2 regions of the Streptomyces sp. NPDC013455 genome follow, and region 2 is predicted to be linked to the other one. Evidence: riboswitches for the same ligand, from Rfam matches in the RefSeq annotation. Region 2 holds a riboswitch; the other holds the start of a gene.
The links. A riboswitch is a leader RNA that binds a small molecule or an ion and turns the genes downstream of it on or off. The one in region 2 is predicted to bind S-adenosylmethionine.
Positions count from the first base shown of each region.

Region 1 (7,666 bases), on a different contig from region 2:
CGCCGCCAACAGCTCCAAGAAGTACTGGGACGCCCTCGTCCGGGAGTACGAGAAGGAGCACCCCGACGTGAAGGTCGAGGTCAGCGTCTACTCCTGGAACGACGTCGACCGCAAGGTCAAGGAGATGGTCGACGCGGGCGACGCCCCCGACATGGCCCAGATCGGCGCCTACGCCGACTACGCCGCCGAGGGCAAGCTCTACGCGGCCTCGGACCTGCTCTCCATCCGCACCCAGGCCGACTTCCTCTCCCAGCTCTCCGACGCGGGCGAGTGGAAGCACACGCAGTACGGCATCCCGTTCGCCGCCTCCACCCGGGTGCTCTTCTACAACAAGACCCTGTTCGCCAAGGCCGGCATCACCCCGCCCACCACCTGGGACCAGCTCGCCGCCGACGCCGAGGCGCTCAAGGACAAGGGGGTCAAGTACCCCTACGCGCTGCCCCTCGGCCCCGAGGAGGCCCAGGCCGAGACCATGCAGTGGCTGCTCAGCGGCGGCAACGGCGGCAGCGGCTACACCGACGACATCGGCACCTACACCATCGACTCCGCGCAGAACATAGCGACCTTCAGCTGGCTCAAGGACGAGCTCGTCGGCAAGGGCCTCACCGGCCCGGTCGCCCCCGGCAAGCTCAACCGCGCCACCGCCTTCGCCGCGTTCGCCGACGGGCAGGTCGGCATGCTCAACGGGCACCCCACGCTGATCCAGCAGGCCGCCAAGAAGGGCGTGAAGTTCGGCATCGTGCCCATGCCGGGCCGCACCGGCAAGGCCAGGGCCTCGATGGGCGTCGCCGACTGGATGATGGGCTTCCGGCAGCACGGCCACGCCGACCAGATCGGCGACTTCCTGGACTTCGTGTACGCGAAGAAGAACGTCCTGTCCTTCTCCCGGCAGTACGGGCTGCTGCCGGTCACCAGCTCCGCCTCCACCGTCATGAGCGCGTCGGACGCGGCCACCGACAAGCCGCTGCACGCCTTCCTCGACCAGCTGCCCACCTCCGAGCTCTACCCCGTCGGCAAGACCTCCTGGGCGGCGGTCAGCGCGGCCGTGAAGAAGAACATCGGCCAGGCGGTCGCCCCCGGCGGCAGCCCCTCCGCCGTCCTGACCCGCCTCCAGTCGACGGCCACGGCGGCCGACAGCACCACCGCGGACTAGGGGCCTGGGGGCCGCCGGGCCCCGCCGGGCCCCCGGACCGGCTGTCGGTGCCCGGCGCTACCGTGGCTGCCATGGAACTGGGCAGCCGTGAAAAGGCCATCCTCGCGCTGGAGCGCCGGGGCTTTCCCGGCGCCGGCGCGAAGGAGCGGGCGATCCGCGAGGAGCTGGGGCTGGCCCCCGTGCGCTACTACCAGCTCCTCAACGCCCTGCTGGACGACGAGCGGGCACTGGCCCACGACCCGGTGACGGTGAACCGGCTGCGGCGGGTCCGGGAGGCACGGCGCGCGGAGCGCTGAGCCACCGGGCCCCGGTCCGTGGCCGACGAGCCGGGGGGAGTGAGCCCGGCCCATGCTGGATAGGGTCGCTGTATGGACCCTCTGCCGACCCCGCGGACCCAGGCCGGACAAGACGGCCTCGCCGCCCTGCTGGCCAAGCCGAGCGCGGCGGTCGTCGGCCTGGACTTCGACGGCACACTGGCCCCGATCGTCGCCGACCCGGAGCAGGCCCGCGCCCACCCCGACGCCGTACCCGCGCTGGCCGCGCTCGCCCCCAGGCTCGCCTCCGTCGCCGTGATCACCGGCCGCCCGGCCGAGGTCGCGGTCGCCTACGGCGGCTTCGCCGGTGTGCCCGGCCTGGAACACCTCACCGTCCTCGGGCACTACGGCGCCGAACGCTGGGAGGCGGCCACCGGCGCGGTCACCGCGCCGCCCCCGCACCCCGGCGTGGCCGCCGTCCGCGCCGAGCTGCCGGGCCTGCTGGAGCGCACGGACGCCGCACGGGGCACGTGGATCGAGGAGAAGGGCCGGGCCGTCGCCGTCCACACCCGCCGCGCCGCCGATCCGCAGGCCGCCTTCGAGGCCCTGCGCGTCCCCCTCGCCGGCCTCGCCACCCGGTACGGACTGATCCTGGAACCCGGCCGCCTGGTCCTGGAACTGCGTCCGCCGGGCATGGACAAGGGCGTGGCCCTGCTGGACCACGCCCGCGCCACCGGTGCCGAGTGCGTCGTCTACGCCGGCGACGACCTGGGCGACCTCCCGGCCTTCGCCGCGATCGACACCCTGCGCGCCGACGGCGTCCCCGGCCTGCTGGTCTGCAGCGGCAGCACGGAGGTCACGGAGCTGGCGGAGCGGGCCGACCTGGTGGTGGACGGCCCCGAGGGAGTCGTGGCCCTGCTGCTGCGGCTGGCGGCCGCCACGGGATGACACGGCGGCCCGGCCGCGGCCGGCCGGAGTCCCTCCGGCGGCCGCGGCCGCCCGGCCGTCACCGCTGCAGTTCCGCCAGCTGGTCCAGGAACCACCGGGCCGGCGGCAGCGCGGTGGCGGCCGCGGCCAGCCTCTTGGACCGCTGCGCCCGCTCGTCCGCCGGCAGGCTCAGCGCCTCGTGCAGCGCCTGTGCCGTGCCCCCGATGTCGTACGGGTTCACAACGAAGGCGTCCTCGCCCAGCTCCTCGTACGCCCCGGCCTCCCGCGACAGCACCAGCGCGCAGCCCTCGTCGGAGACGACCGGGACCTCCTTGGCGACCAGGTTCATGCCGTCCCGGATGGGGTTGACCAGCGCCACGTCGGCCAGCCGGTACGCGGCCAGGGAGCGCGCGAAGTCGTCCTTCACGTGCAGCACCACCGGCGTCCAGCCCGCGGTGCCGTACCGCTCGTTGAGGCCGTCCGCGACCCGCCGCACCTCGGCGGTGTAGTCGCGGTAGACGGCGAGGTCCTGCCGGGAGGGGTAGGCGAACGCCACGTGGACGACCTTCTCCCGCCACTCGGGGTGGTCCTCCAGCAACTGCCCGTACGCCAGCAGCCCGCGCACGATGTTCTTGGACAGCTCGGTGCGGTCCACCCGGACGATCGTCCTGCGCCCCGGGCCGATCTCCTCGCGCAGCGCCGCCATCCGCTCGGCCACGTCCTCCTGGTGCGCCCGCTTGCGCAGGAAGTCCGCGTCCGCGCCCAGCCCGTGCACCCCGATCCGGGTGCCGGAGGGGATGCCGGGGCCGAGCACCGCGTGACAGCAGTCCGTGAACGCGTCCGCCCACCGCTGGGTGAGGAACGCCGCCCGGTCCGCGCCCAGGATGCCGCCGAGCAGCTCGGCGGCGATGTCGTCGGGCAGCACGCGGAAGTAGTCCGGCGGGGCCCAGGGGGTGTGCGAGAAGTGGCCGATGCGCAGGTCGGGGCGGAGCCGGCGGAGCATGCGCGGGGCGAGGGCCAGGTGGTAGTCCTGGATCACCACCGCCGCGCCCTCGGCCGCCTCCTGCGCCAGCGCCTCGGCGAACGCCCGGTTGTACGCCTCGTACGACGCCCACTGCCGCCGGAACTCCGCGTCGAAGACCGGTTCCAGCGGGGTCTGGTACAGCATGTGGTGGACGAACCAGAGCACCGAGTTGGCGATGCCGTTGTACGCCTCGTCGTGCACGGCCGCGTCGATGTCGAGCATCCGCACCCGCTGCCCGCCGGTGTCCGCGGCCGGCAGCAGCCCGCCGCCCGCCCGCCGGACGGCGGCCCGGTCGCCGTCGCCCAGCGCGGCGCACACCCACACCGACTCCGCGTCGGATCCGATGGCGGAGAGCCCGGAGACCACCCCGCCGCCGCCCCGCCGGGCGTGCAGCGAGCCGTCCTCGCTCACCTGATAGGAGACCGGGCCGCGATTCGACGCGACCAGCACCCGAGCCTTGTCAGCAGCACCGTGCGTGGAAGCCATACGCCTCAACCTAGCCCGGTCCGGAAACGCTCAAACGTACGGTCCGTCCGGGACGGTACGGGACGGCGGCCGTATACGGCGCGTTCACGCCACCTTCCGCTCGGCGTACTCCGCGATCTCCAGCATGGGCGGCCGCTCCTCGGTGTCCACCGAGTAGGTGCGGGGTTCGAACCCGTCCTCGCCCCGCTCGAACTGGGTCAGCGCGGGCCGGATCAGATGGCCGCGGGCCAGCCGGAGCTGGGCCGTGCGGTAGATGGCGGCGGCCATCCGGCCCAGCGCCTGCCCGTCCTGGTGCCGGTGCCTGCGCACGCCCACGTCCACCTGGGCCAGCGCGTCCAGGCCGACCAGGTGCAGCGCGTCCACCAGCATGCCCAGCTCCACGCCGTAGCCGACGGGGAACGGCAGCTGCTCCAGCAGCGAGCGGCGGGCCGCGTACTCGCCGCCCAGCGGCTGCACGAAACCGGCGAGCTGCGGCCAGTGCATGTTCAGCAGCGGGCGGGCCATCAGCTCGGTGACCCGGCCGCCCTGGCCCGCCGATCCGGCGAGCGGGCGGTCGTACATCGCCTTGACCAGGTCCACGCCCGGCTCGGTGAGCAGCGGGCCGACGATCCCGGAGACGAAGTCGGAGGAGAACTCCCGCAGGTCGGCGTCGATGAAGCAGACGATGTCCCCGCCGGTCACCAGCAGCGAGCGCCACAGCACCTCGCCCTTGCCGGGGACGGCGGGGATGCGGGGCAGGATCTCGTCGCGGTGGACGACCCGGGCACCGGCGCGGGCGGCGACCTCGGAGGTGCGGTCGGTGGAGCCGGAGTCCACGACCACGACCTCGTCGACGAGCGGCACCCGCTCGACGAGGTCGCGGCGGATGGCTGCGACGATGTCCCCGACCGTCTCCTCCTCGTTGAGCGCGGGCAGCACGACGCTGATCGTCTGGCCCGTGCGCTGCTTGGCGGCGAGTACGCGGGGGAGCGGCCGGTCGGCCACGGACCAGGACCGGGTGGTCAGCCAGCGCTCGACTTCTTCCAGCACAGTCAGCGGCTCCTCACTCTTGTCTCGCGGTACGGACGACTGTCTCAACTGTCCCGGCCGTCGGTTACAGTCTTGAACAACGCCGGTGACCATCGCATGTCGGGGGTCCACGAGCGTCCACAACCGCATACAGCTCATCCAGAGGGGCAGAGGGACACGGCCCGATGAAGCCCCGGCAACCCTCCAGTCGGTTCTCGTAGATCAGCTCTGATCGTTTCCGCGAGGCTCCCGGCTAGGGAAGGTGCCAAATCCGTCTCACGGCGAAGTGCGTCGTGAGGAAGATGAGGAGAAAGGGCCTCGCCTCCATGGCTGTGCAGACAGTTGCCACCACCACCCCCGTCGACCTCGGCCCCGCCGCGGCTCTGAGCTGTCGGGAGTGCGGTCACCGGGTGCCGCTCGGCCCGGTCTTCGCCTGCGAGGAGTGCTTCGGCCCGCTGGAGATCGCCTACGACTTCTCCGCCTACGACACCGAAGAGCTCCGCCGCCGCATCGAGGCCGGCCCCGCCAACATCTGGCGCTACGCGCCGCTGCTGCCGGTCCCGGCGGACGTCGCCGACAAGCCCAACCTGAACCCGGGCTGGACCAAGCTGGTCAAGGCCGACAACCTCGCCGGCGAGCTGGGCGTGACCGGCGGTCTGTACGTCAAGGACGACTCCGGCAACCCGACGCACTCCTTCAAGGACCGCGTGGTCGCCCAGGCGCTGGAAGCCGCCCGCGCCTTCGGCTTCACCACCCTCTCCTGCTCCTCCACCGGCAACCTGGCCGGCGCCGTCGGCGCCGCAGCCGCCCGGGCCGGCTTGCGCTCCTGCGTGTTCATCCCGCACGACCTGGAGCAGGGCAAGGTCGTCATGGCCGCGGTCTACGGCGGCGAGCTGGTCGGCATCGAGGGCAACTACGACGACGTCAACCGCTTCTGCTCCGAACTGATCGGCGACCCGGCCGGCGAGGGCTGGGGCTTCGTCAACGTCAACCTGCGGCCGTACTACGCGGAGGGCTCCAAGACCCTGGCGTACGAGATCTGCGAGCAGCTCGGCTGGCGGCTGCCCGACCAGATCGTCGTCCCGATCGCCTCCGGCTCCCAGCTCACGAAGATCGACAAGGGGCTCCAGGAGCTGATCGGGCTCGGTCTGGTCGAGGACAAGCCGTACAAGATCTTCGGCGCGCAGGCCGCGGGCTGCTCCCCGGTCTCCACCGCCTTCAAGGCCGGGCACGACGTCGTCCGGCCCCAGAAGCCGGACACCATCGCCAAGTCCCTCGCCATCGGCAATCCGGCCGACGGCCCGTACGTCCTGGACATCGCCCGCCGTACCGGCGGTGCCGTGGAGGACGTGACGGACGAGGAGGTCGTGGACGCCATCAAGCTGCTGGCGCGCACGGAGGGCATCTTCGCGGAGACGGCGGGCGGGGTGACCGTCGGCGTCACCCGCAAGCTGCTCGAGGAGGGCCTGCTGGACCCGGCGAAGACCACCGTCGTCCTCAACACCGGCGACGGCCTGAAGACCCTGGACGCGGTGGCCGGGACCGGCCTCACCGCCACCATCCGCCCGACCCTGGACTCCTTCCGAGAGGCTGGCCTCGCATGAGCGTGACCGTCCGCATCCCCACCATCCTGCGCACCTACACCGGTGGCCGGGCCGAGGTCGCCGCCGAGGGCGCGACCCTCGCCGAGGTCATCGCCGACCTGGAGAAGAACCACACCGGGATCGCCGCGCGGGTCCTGGACGACCAGGGCAGGCTGCGCCGGTTCGTGAACGTGTACGTCAACGACGACGACGTCCGTTTCGAGCAGGGCCTGGAAACCGCGACCCCCGACGGTGCCGGCGTCTCCATCATCCCGGCCGTTGCCGGCGGCTGATTATTACCCTCGGTAACCCCGGTTACCGACCGTTCATCGGATTGCCCCCTCCGTGAGAGAAACGGAGGGGGCAATTCAGCGTGATTGAGCGCGGTAGAGTTGGGGAACACGGCCGCGGCCTTCGGGTCGCGGGCCCCGAATTCATGCCGCGTGCCCGACAAGAAGTAGCCAAAGTGTGCGGGTTTTATGCGGCTTTTGTGGCCTTTGTGAGGCCCGAATTGCCCTGAATTCGGATGAATTCTCACCAGATTCCGGACCCCTCGCGTCCAGATTTCTCGTCCGATTGACCTGTTGCAGACGGCAGTTGGACAGATACATTCAGCCGCGGTCGACGCGTTCCGGCGCACGCCCCCGGCCAATGGGGGGTGAGGTCTGACCCGGGTCCGCGAAGTGTGGATCTGTGCAAGGGCCAGTAATAGGGGAGTTAGGCATGGCTCAGGGCACCGTCAAGTGGTTCAACGCGGAGAAGGGGTACGGCTTCATCGCGGTCGACGGTGGTGCGGACGTCTTCGTCCACTACAGCGCCATTCAGATGGACGGCTACCGCACCCTGGAAGAGGGCCAGCGGGTCGAGTTCGAGATCTCGCAGGGCCAGAAGGGCCCGCAGGCCGACATGGTTCGCGTCACCGCCTGAACGTTTCTTGCACGAAGGGCCCGCACCTCGCAGAGGGTGCGGGCCCTTCGCGTGCCCGGGTTCCGGTGTTCGCGGGCGGCTGACGGCACCCGCCTCCACCCGTGGGGCGCTTGCACTCGACCATGCCGAGTGCTAATCATTGCGTTAGCACTCTGAAGGTGAGAGTGACAGTGAAGGACCGGGTCGGTGAGGCCCGTAGGCCGGGTGGGGCAAGGAACCACGAGGCCGGCGAGCCGTCCGTCGCGGGCGCGGGCGCGGTCCGAAGGAATCACCCCCAGTCCTGGAGGGACCACTTCACATGGCC
Region 1 is NZ_JBEYCX010000002.1:127,313-134,978, forward strand. Features, by position in the region: gene ABZ576_RS04705 (extracellular solute-binding protein) at 1-1,153, shown strand, start outside; gene ABZ576_RS04710 (DUF3263 domain-containing protein) at 1,225-1,449, shown strand; gene otsB (trehalose-phosphatase) at 1,522-2,355, shown strand; gene ABZ576_RS04720 (trehalose-6-phosphate synthase) at 2,414-3,844, opposite strand; gene ABZ576_RS04725 (glucosyl-3-phosphoglycerate synthase) at 3,929-4,873, opposite strand; SAM riboswitch class I at 5,005-5,161, shown strand; gene thrC (threonine synthase) at 5,179-6,456, shown strand; gene ABZ576_RS04735 (MoaD/ThiS family protein) at 6,453-6,728, shown strand; gene ABZ576_RS04740 (cold-shock protein) at 7,159-7,362, shown strand; gene groL (chaperonin GroEL) at 7,661-7,666, shown strand, end outside.
Region 1: another riboswitch for S-adenosylmethionine. It lies ahead of thrC (threonine synthase); the one in region 2 lies ahead of ABZ576_RS01065 (aminotransferase class V-fold PLP-dependent enzyme).

Region 2 (7,666 bases):
TCGGGCAGCGCGCCGTGGTCCAGGACCGCGTCCCGCAGGTTCGGACCGGACACGAACTCCGTGGCCATCCAGGGCCGTTCGGCCTCGGTGTCGGCGTCCACCACCCGCGCGGTGTACGTGCCCGCGCCGCCGACGGTCTGCGCGGCGCGCACCTCGTGGCGGAAGCGGGCGCGGAAGGTGCGGTCCTCGGCGTGCTCGGCCCGTACGACCTTCACCGCGAGCGCGAGCCCCGTGCGGGAACGGGCGAGGTAGACCTCCCCCATGCCGCCGGCGCCGAGCCGGTGCGTGACCTCGTACGGGCCGATGTGGCGCGGGTCGGTTGCGCGCAGCGGCTGCACTCCGGGCTCCCCCTGTCCAACGTGGTCTCAGGGGGAGGTTATACGCGCCCGCCCGGCCGCCGGCCGCGCAGGTGTGCCGGCGCCGCTCACACCGCCGGCACGCAGCGGCCCCCCTCCGTGCGGTACCGCCACTTGGCGCCGTCCCGCACCAGTTCCTTCACCGCCGCGACGAAGCGCTCGACGTGTTCGTCGGGGGTGCCCGCGCCGAAGCTGACGCGGATGGCGTTGAGGGACTTCTCCCCCGGCGCCGCCTCCGGCGCCCCGCACTCGCCCTGGGACTGCGGGTCGCTGCCGAGCAGGGTGCGCACCAGGGGGTGGGCGCAGAAGAGGCCGTCGCGTACGCCGATGCCGTACTCGGCGGAGAGGGCGGCGGCGAAGTGGGAGCTGTTCCAGCCCTCGACCACGAAGGAGATGACGCCGACGCGCGGGGCGTCGTCGCCGAAGAGGGAGAGGATCCGTACCTCGGGCACCTCGGCGAGGCCCTCGCGGACCGTGCGGACGAGGTGCTGTTCGCGGGCGACGAGGGTGTCCCAGCCCGCCTCCGTCAGGGCCTTGCAGGCCGACGCGACGGCGTAGGCGCCGATGACGTTCGGGGAGCCGGCCTCGTGCCGGGCCGCGGTCTCGTGCCACTCGACGGCCACGCCGCCGTCCTCGCGCCGGGTGACCTTGCGGCTGGCGCCGCCGCCCGCGAGGTACGGCTCGGCCGCCTGGAGCCAGTCGGCGCGGCCGGCCAGGACGCCGGAGCCGAAGGGGGCGTACAGCTTGTGCCCGGAGAAGGCGACCCAGTCGACGTCCAGGTCGCCGATGTCGAGGGGGTGGTGCGGGGCCAGCTGGGCGGCGTCCAGCACGATCCGGGCGCCGTGGGCGTGCGCGGCGGCGGCCAGTTCCCGCACCGGCCACAGCTCCCCGGTGACGTTGGAGGCGCCGGTGACGCAGACCAGGGCCGGGCCGTGGGGGTCCCGGTCGGCCAGGGCCCGCTCCAGGGTCCGTACGGCCTGCCCCGGGGTGCGCGGGGCGTCGAGGTAGGTGACCTGCGCGTCCTGCCAGGGCAGCAGGGAGGCGTGGTGCTCGGTCTCGAAGACGAAGACCCGGCAGCCGGCGGGCAGGGCGCGGGCCAGCAGGTTCAGGGAGTCGGTGGTCGAGCGGGTGAAGACGACCTGGTCGGCCGGGCGGCAGCCGAGGAACGCGGCGACCGTCTCGCGGGCCTTCTCGAACAGGTCGGTGGAGAGCTGGGAGAGGTAGCCGGCGCCGCGGTGGACGCTGCCGTAGTACGGCGCGTAGGCGGCGACGTCGTCCCAGACGCGCTGGAGGGCGGGGGCGCTGGCCGCGTAGTCGAGGGCGGCGTAGGTGACTTCGCCGCCGGTGACCAGCGGGACGGTGACATCCCGTCCCAGAACGGGCAGCGGGGCGCAAACGGACTGGTCGGCGGCAGTGCTGAAGACAGACATGGCGAACTCCCGTGACAGGAACGCGAGAAGGAAGGAAGAAGGGTGTGCGGAGGCGGGGCTCTGCGGCCCTAACGCATTCGCTTGCTCACGGGAGACTCCTCGACGACCAGGATCCCTGGTTGCGTGAGGGATCCGCGCTTGCCGTGCACCTTGCTGTGCACGGCCTGGTCTTCACCCGGGGCACCCCGCCACGGACGGAGGGTTGCCGGACAGTCGGCCGGGGCCTCATGACTGTCACTCATGACCTGGTCAGGAAACGTACGCGAGAAGATCGGCGTCCCGCAACCCGTGTCCGGATCGCGGGACGGCTTCCGATGGCGTCAGGCGTTGCTGACGGCCACCCAGCGGTCCAGCGTGCGCCTGGCCGCGCCCGAGTCGATCGACTCCGCGGCCAGCGCCATGCCGGCGCGCAGCTGGTCGGCGAGCGGCGCCTGTGTCGGCCGGAGGGCCACCAGCGCCGCCGCCGAGTTCAGCAGCACGGCGTCCCGTACGGCTCCCCGCTCGCCGTCCAGCAGGCGGCGGGCGACCTCCGCGTTGTAGGCCGCGTCGGCGCCGCGCAGGGCGTCCACGGGGACGAGGTCGATGCCGACGTCCCGCGGGTCGAAGGTCTCCTCCGCGACCTTGCCGTCCCGGACCACCCACACCCGGGAGGTGGCGGTGACGGTCAGCTCGTCCAGGCCGTCGTCACCGCGGAAGACCAGCGCCGAGTTGCCGCGCTCGGCGAGCACACCGGCCACGATCGGCGCCATGCGCGGGTCGGCGACCCCGACCGCCTGGGCGCGCACCCGCGCCGGGTTGGTCAGCGGACCGAGCACGTTGAAGGTGGTCCGGATGCCCAGCTGGGAACGCGCGCCCGCGACATGGCGCAGGGACGGGTGGAAGCGCACCGCGAAGCAGATGGTGATGCCGGCTTCCTCGGCGACCTCCGCGACCCGCCGCGGGGTCAGGTTCAGGTTGATGCCGAGCTTCTCCAGGACGTCGGAGGAGCCGGAGGCGGAGGACGCGGCGCGGTTGCCGTGCTTGACCACCTTCGCGCCGGTGCCCGCGACGACGATCGAGGACATGGTGGAGATGTTCACCGTCTTGGCGCCGTCGCCGCCGGTGCCGACGATGTCGACGGCCGGGCCGGGCACCTCGATCACGTTCGCGTGCGCGTACATGGTGCGGACGAGTCCGGCGATCTCCTGCACCGTCTCGCCCTTGGCGCGCAGCGCCACCATGAACCCGGCGATCTGCGCGTCGGTCGCCTCCCCGCGCATGATCAGGTCCATCGCCCAGGCGGTGTCGTCGGCGGACAGGTCCCGGCCGTCCAGCAGACCGTTCAGCAGGACGGGCCAGGAGCGGCCCGCCGCGGTGTCGCCTCCAGCGGGGGTCACAGCGCTCATCAGCCGCTCCTGGGTGTCGTGAGAACAGGGTGCTCCCACCCTATCCAGCCCGGGACACGGCGAAGGGCCCCGTCCGGCTCGCGGACGGGGCCCTTCTGCGTGGCGTGGCGACGCGGGGATCAGTGGTGGCCGTGGCCGCTCGTGATCTCCTTGTACTCCTCGACGGTCGGCTTCGGGATCTGGTTGTCCTCGCCGTAGTAGGCGTTGGAGAGCTTGGCGCGCAGCTTCTCCGAAGCCGTCACCTTGCGCTCGACACCGTTCTCGTCGACCTTCGGGCCGATCTGGGCCGGCTCGTACTGGTGGTGGGCCGTGAGGGTGTGCAGCTGCTCCTGGCTGAGCGGCTCGTGCACCTCGATGAACTCACCGTGCGGGAGCCGCTTGATGATGCCGGTCTCCCGGCCGTGCAGCACCTTGTCCCGGTCGCGGCGCTGGAGACCCAGGCAGATCCGCTTGGTGACGATGAACGCGATCACCGGTCCGGCGAAGAAGAAGATCCGGACGAACCAGGTCACGGCGTTGATCGACAGGTGGAAGTGGGTGGCGATGAGGTCGTTGCCACCACCGACCAGGCCGATCATGTAGACCGTCACCCAGGCCACACCGAAGGCGGTGCGGGTCGGGGCGTTGCGCGGGCGGTCCAGGATGTGGTGCTCGCTCTTGTCGCCGGTGACCCAGGACTCGATGAACGGGTAGACCGCGATCGCCACCAGGACCAGACCGAAGAGCACCAGCGGGATGAACACGCCCAGGACGAGCGTGTGACCCCAGAAGTTGATCTCCCAGCCCGGCATGTAGCGGACGAGACCCTCGGCGAAGCCCATGTACCAGTCGGGCTGGGCGCCGGTGGACACCTGGTCCGGACGGTAGGGGCCCATGGCCCAGATCGGGTTGATCTGGGCGACCGCCGCGATGGCCGCGATGACACCGAAGACCAGGAAGAAGAAGCCTCCGGCCTTGGCCATGTAGACCGGCAGCAGCGGCATGCCGACGACGTTCTTCTCGGTCTTGCCGGGACCCGCGAACTGCGTGTGCTTGTGGTAGAAGACCAGGATCAGGTGGCCCACGACCAGGCCGAGCATGATGCCCGGCAGCAGCAGGATGTGGATCGAGTAGAACCGGGCGACGAAGTCGTGGCCGGGGAACTCGCCGCCGAAGAGGAACATCGAGATGTACGTGCCGACGATCGGCACGGACAGGATCGCGCCCTGGGTGAAGCGGACACCGGTGCCGGAGAGCAGGTCGTCCGGGAGCGAGTAACCGGTGAAACCGGTGAACATGCCGAGGACGAACAGCAGGAAGCCGAACAGCCAGTTGATCTCACGCGGCTTGCGGAACGCGCCGGTGAAGAACACGCGCATCATGTGCACGAACATGCCGGCGAGGAAGATCAGGGCGGCCCAGTGGTGGATCTGCCGGATGAGCAGACCACCGCGCACGTCGAAGGAGATGTGCAGGGTCGAGCTGAACGCCTCGGACATCAGCTGTCCCTGGAGCGGGACGTAGGAGCCGTGGTACTCCACCTCGTTCATCGACGGGTGGAAGAACAGCGTCAGGTAGACACCCGTCAGGATGATGATGATGAAGCTGTAGAGGCAGACCTCACCCAGCATGAACGACCAGTGGTCGGGGAAGATCTTGCGCATGTTGGCCTTGGCCAGGGAGTAGATCCCGAGCCGGCCGTCGGCCCAGTCGGCGACGCGCTCGCCGGCCGGTGCCTTCCCGCGAGAGCGGGGTGCTTCGTTGGGTGTAGTGCTCATCCGCGCTCCCAGAATGCAGGACCGACGGGCTCCTCGAAGTCGCCGAGCGCCTGGAGGTAACCCTCACTGTCCACACCGATGCGCAGCTGGGGCAGGGCGTGGCCGGCGGGGCCGAAGATCACTCGGGCACCGTCGGAGAGGTCGAAGGTGGACTGGTGGCACGGGCACAGCACGTGGTGCGTCTGCTGCTCGTACAGGGAGATCGGGCAGCCGACGTGGGTGCAGATCTTCGAGTACGCGACGATGCCCTCGTGCGACCACTCGAGCTCGCGCTTGTCCTTGATGTTGCCCGGCTGGATCCGGACGATCATCAGGGCCGCCTTGGCGATCTCGTTCTGGAACTCCTCGTCGTGCTCCTCCAGGCCGTCCGGCTTGGCGAACGTGAGGGAGCCGACGGCGACGTCCTCGGGGCGCAGCGGCTGGTTGGTGTTCATGTTGACCAGGCGCTTGCCCTTGGCCCACATGGTGTGGCGGAGCTTGGTCCCGGGGGCGGGGCCGAGACCGCCGAGCAGCATGACGCCGGAGAGCGGCACCAGGGCCAGCGCGCCGAACATCGTGTTGCGGACCAGCTTGCGGCGGCCGATGGCCGACTCCTTGGCGCCCAGGCGGAAGTCCTCGTGGACCTTGGCCCGCACCTCGGGGGAGGCCTCGATCGGGTGCCGGTCGTCGGCGACCTCGACGTCGGACATCAGGGTGCGGGCCCAGTGGACCGCGCCCGCGCCGATGCAGAACAGGGCCACGCCCAGGGTCAGGCCCAGCGCGAGGTTCATCGCGCTGGTGTGCCCGATCGGGAAGACGAAGATCGACTTGTCGGTCGGGATGGCCAGGTACGCGACGATGAAGCCGATGGTGGCCAGCATCGAGACCGTGAACAGCAGGGCGACCGCGCGCTCGGACCGCTTGGCGGCCCGCTCGTCGATGTCCTGGATCCGGTGCTCGTGCGGCGGCAGCCCCGGGTCCGCGAACGGGTTCTCCTCGTCCGCGACGCCCACCGCGCCGTGTGCGTGGTCCTGCTCAGCGGGCAGGTTCTCTTCTGGAATGTCTTGGCTACTCATGACTTCTTGGCCTTTGCGGTCCGAGCGGCGACCCAGACGGCGACCGCGATCAGCGCGCCGAGGCCGAAGATCCAGGCGAACAGACCCTCACTGACCGGCCCGAGGCCGCCCAGCTCCAGACCGCCGGGGTTCTCCGTCTTGTCGCCGTTGACCGCGTTCAGGTACGCGATGATGTCCTTCTTGTTCTTCTCCGACATCGTGGTGTCGGGGAAGGACGGCATGTTCTGCGGGCCCGTCTGCATGGCCTCGTAGATGTGCTTGGGAGCGACACCCTCCAGGCTCGGCGCGTACTTGCCCTTGGTCAGGGCGCCGCCCTTGCCGGTGAAGTTGTGGCACTGCGCGCAGTTGGTGCGGAACAGTTCGCCACCCTTGGCGATGTCCGCGCCGCCCGGTCCGTACTGCTCCTCGGTCGGCACGCTCGGGCCGGCGCCCAGGGAGGCGATGTACGCGGCGAGCTGGTCGATCTGGGCCTGCGTGTAGATGTTCTTCTTGCGCGGGACCTGGGCGCCCTGCGAGGTGGCGGCGGGCATACGGCCGGTGCCGACCTGGAAGTCGACGGCCGCGGCGCCCACGCCGACGAGGCTGGGGCCGTCGGAGGAGCCCTGGCCACCGGTGCCGTGGCAGCTGGCGCAGCCGACCTCGTAGAGCTTCTTGCCCTCCTTGATGGTCAGGGACTGGGAGGTTTCATCGGCCTGCGCCTTGCCCGCGGGTGCGAACGCGGCGTACAGCCCCCCAGTGGCCGCCAGCGCGAGGAGTAGGACGACGACCGCCGCCAGCGGATGGCGTCGTCGTGCGGAGAGCTTTTTCACGGATTACCCCGGTGTCAGGATCTTCTGCGTCGGTGCTTCTGGATGTGCGGGAGCGGTCCCGGCTACTTGATCAAGTAGATCGTGGCGAAAAGGCCGATCCAGACGACATCGACGAAGTGCCAGTAGTAGGACACGACGATGGCGGCGGTCGCCTGCTCGTGAGTGAACCTCTTGGCCATGTACGTACGGCCGAGGACCAGCAGGAAGGCGATGAGGCCGCCCGTCACGTGCAGGCCGTGGAAGCCGGTGGTCAGGTAGAACACCGAGCCGTACGGGTCGGAGGACAGCGAGATGCCGTCCTTCTTCACCAGCTCCGTGTACTCGTAGATCTGACCGCCGATGAAGATCGCACCCATGATGAAGGTGAGGATGAACCAGCCACGGAGCTTCTTCACGTCGCCGCGCTCGGCCGCGAACACGCCGAGCTGGCAGGTGAGGGAGGAGAGCACCAGGATCGTGGTGTTCGTCGCGGAGAAGGGCACGTTGAGCGCGTGCGCCTGCTCCTTCCAGTGAGCCGGTCCGGTCACCGACCGGAGGGTGAAGTACATCGCGAAGAGGGCCGCGAAGAACATCAGCTCGGAACTCAGCCAGATGATGGTTCCGACGCTGGTGAGGTTCGGCCGGTTGACCGACGGGTGCGCGTGCCCGGTTTCTACTGTCGTTGCTGTCGCCACGACCGACATTATGTCGGTCGCTTATCTCGCGCTCACTCCGGGGGGTGCCGTTCGGAGTGTTGCCGCCCGCCGGACCGGTGTTGACGTGGTGTTCACGGGGACGACGACGGGAGTAACATCCGCCGGAACGGGCCTGCCCGTCCTGTCCGTACGACGCTGACGTCTCGGAGGAACAATGCAGCCGACCGCCACGGTGCTGG
Region 2 is NZ_JBEYCX010000001.1:243,685-251,350, forward strand. Features, by position in the region: gene ABZ576_RS01060 (PQQ-binding-like beta-propeller repeat protein) at 1-338, opposite strand, end outside; gene ABZ576_RS01065 (aminotransferase class V-fold PLP-dependent enzyme) at 425-1,786, opposite strand; SAM riboswitch class IV at 1,916-2,032, opposite strand; gene trpD (anthranilate phosphoribosyltransferase) at 2,107-3,171, opposite strand; gene ABZ576_RS01075 (cytochrome bc complex cytochrome b subunit) at 3,291-4,928, opposite strand; gene ABZ576_RS01080 (Rieske 2Fe-2S domain-containing protein) at 4,925-5,983, opposite strand; gene ABZ576_RS01085 (c-type cytochrome) at 5,980-6,792, opposite strand; gene ABZ576_RS01090 (heme-copper oxidase subunit III) at 6,855-7,475, opposite strand; gene ABZ576_RS01095 (hypothetical protein) at 7,642-7,666, shown strand, end outside.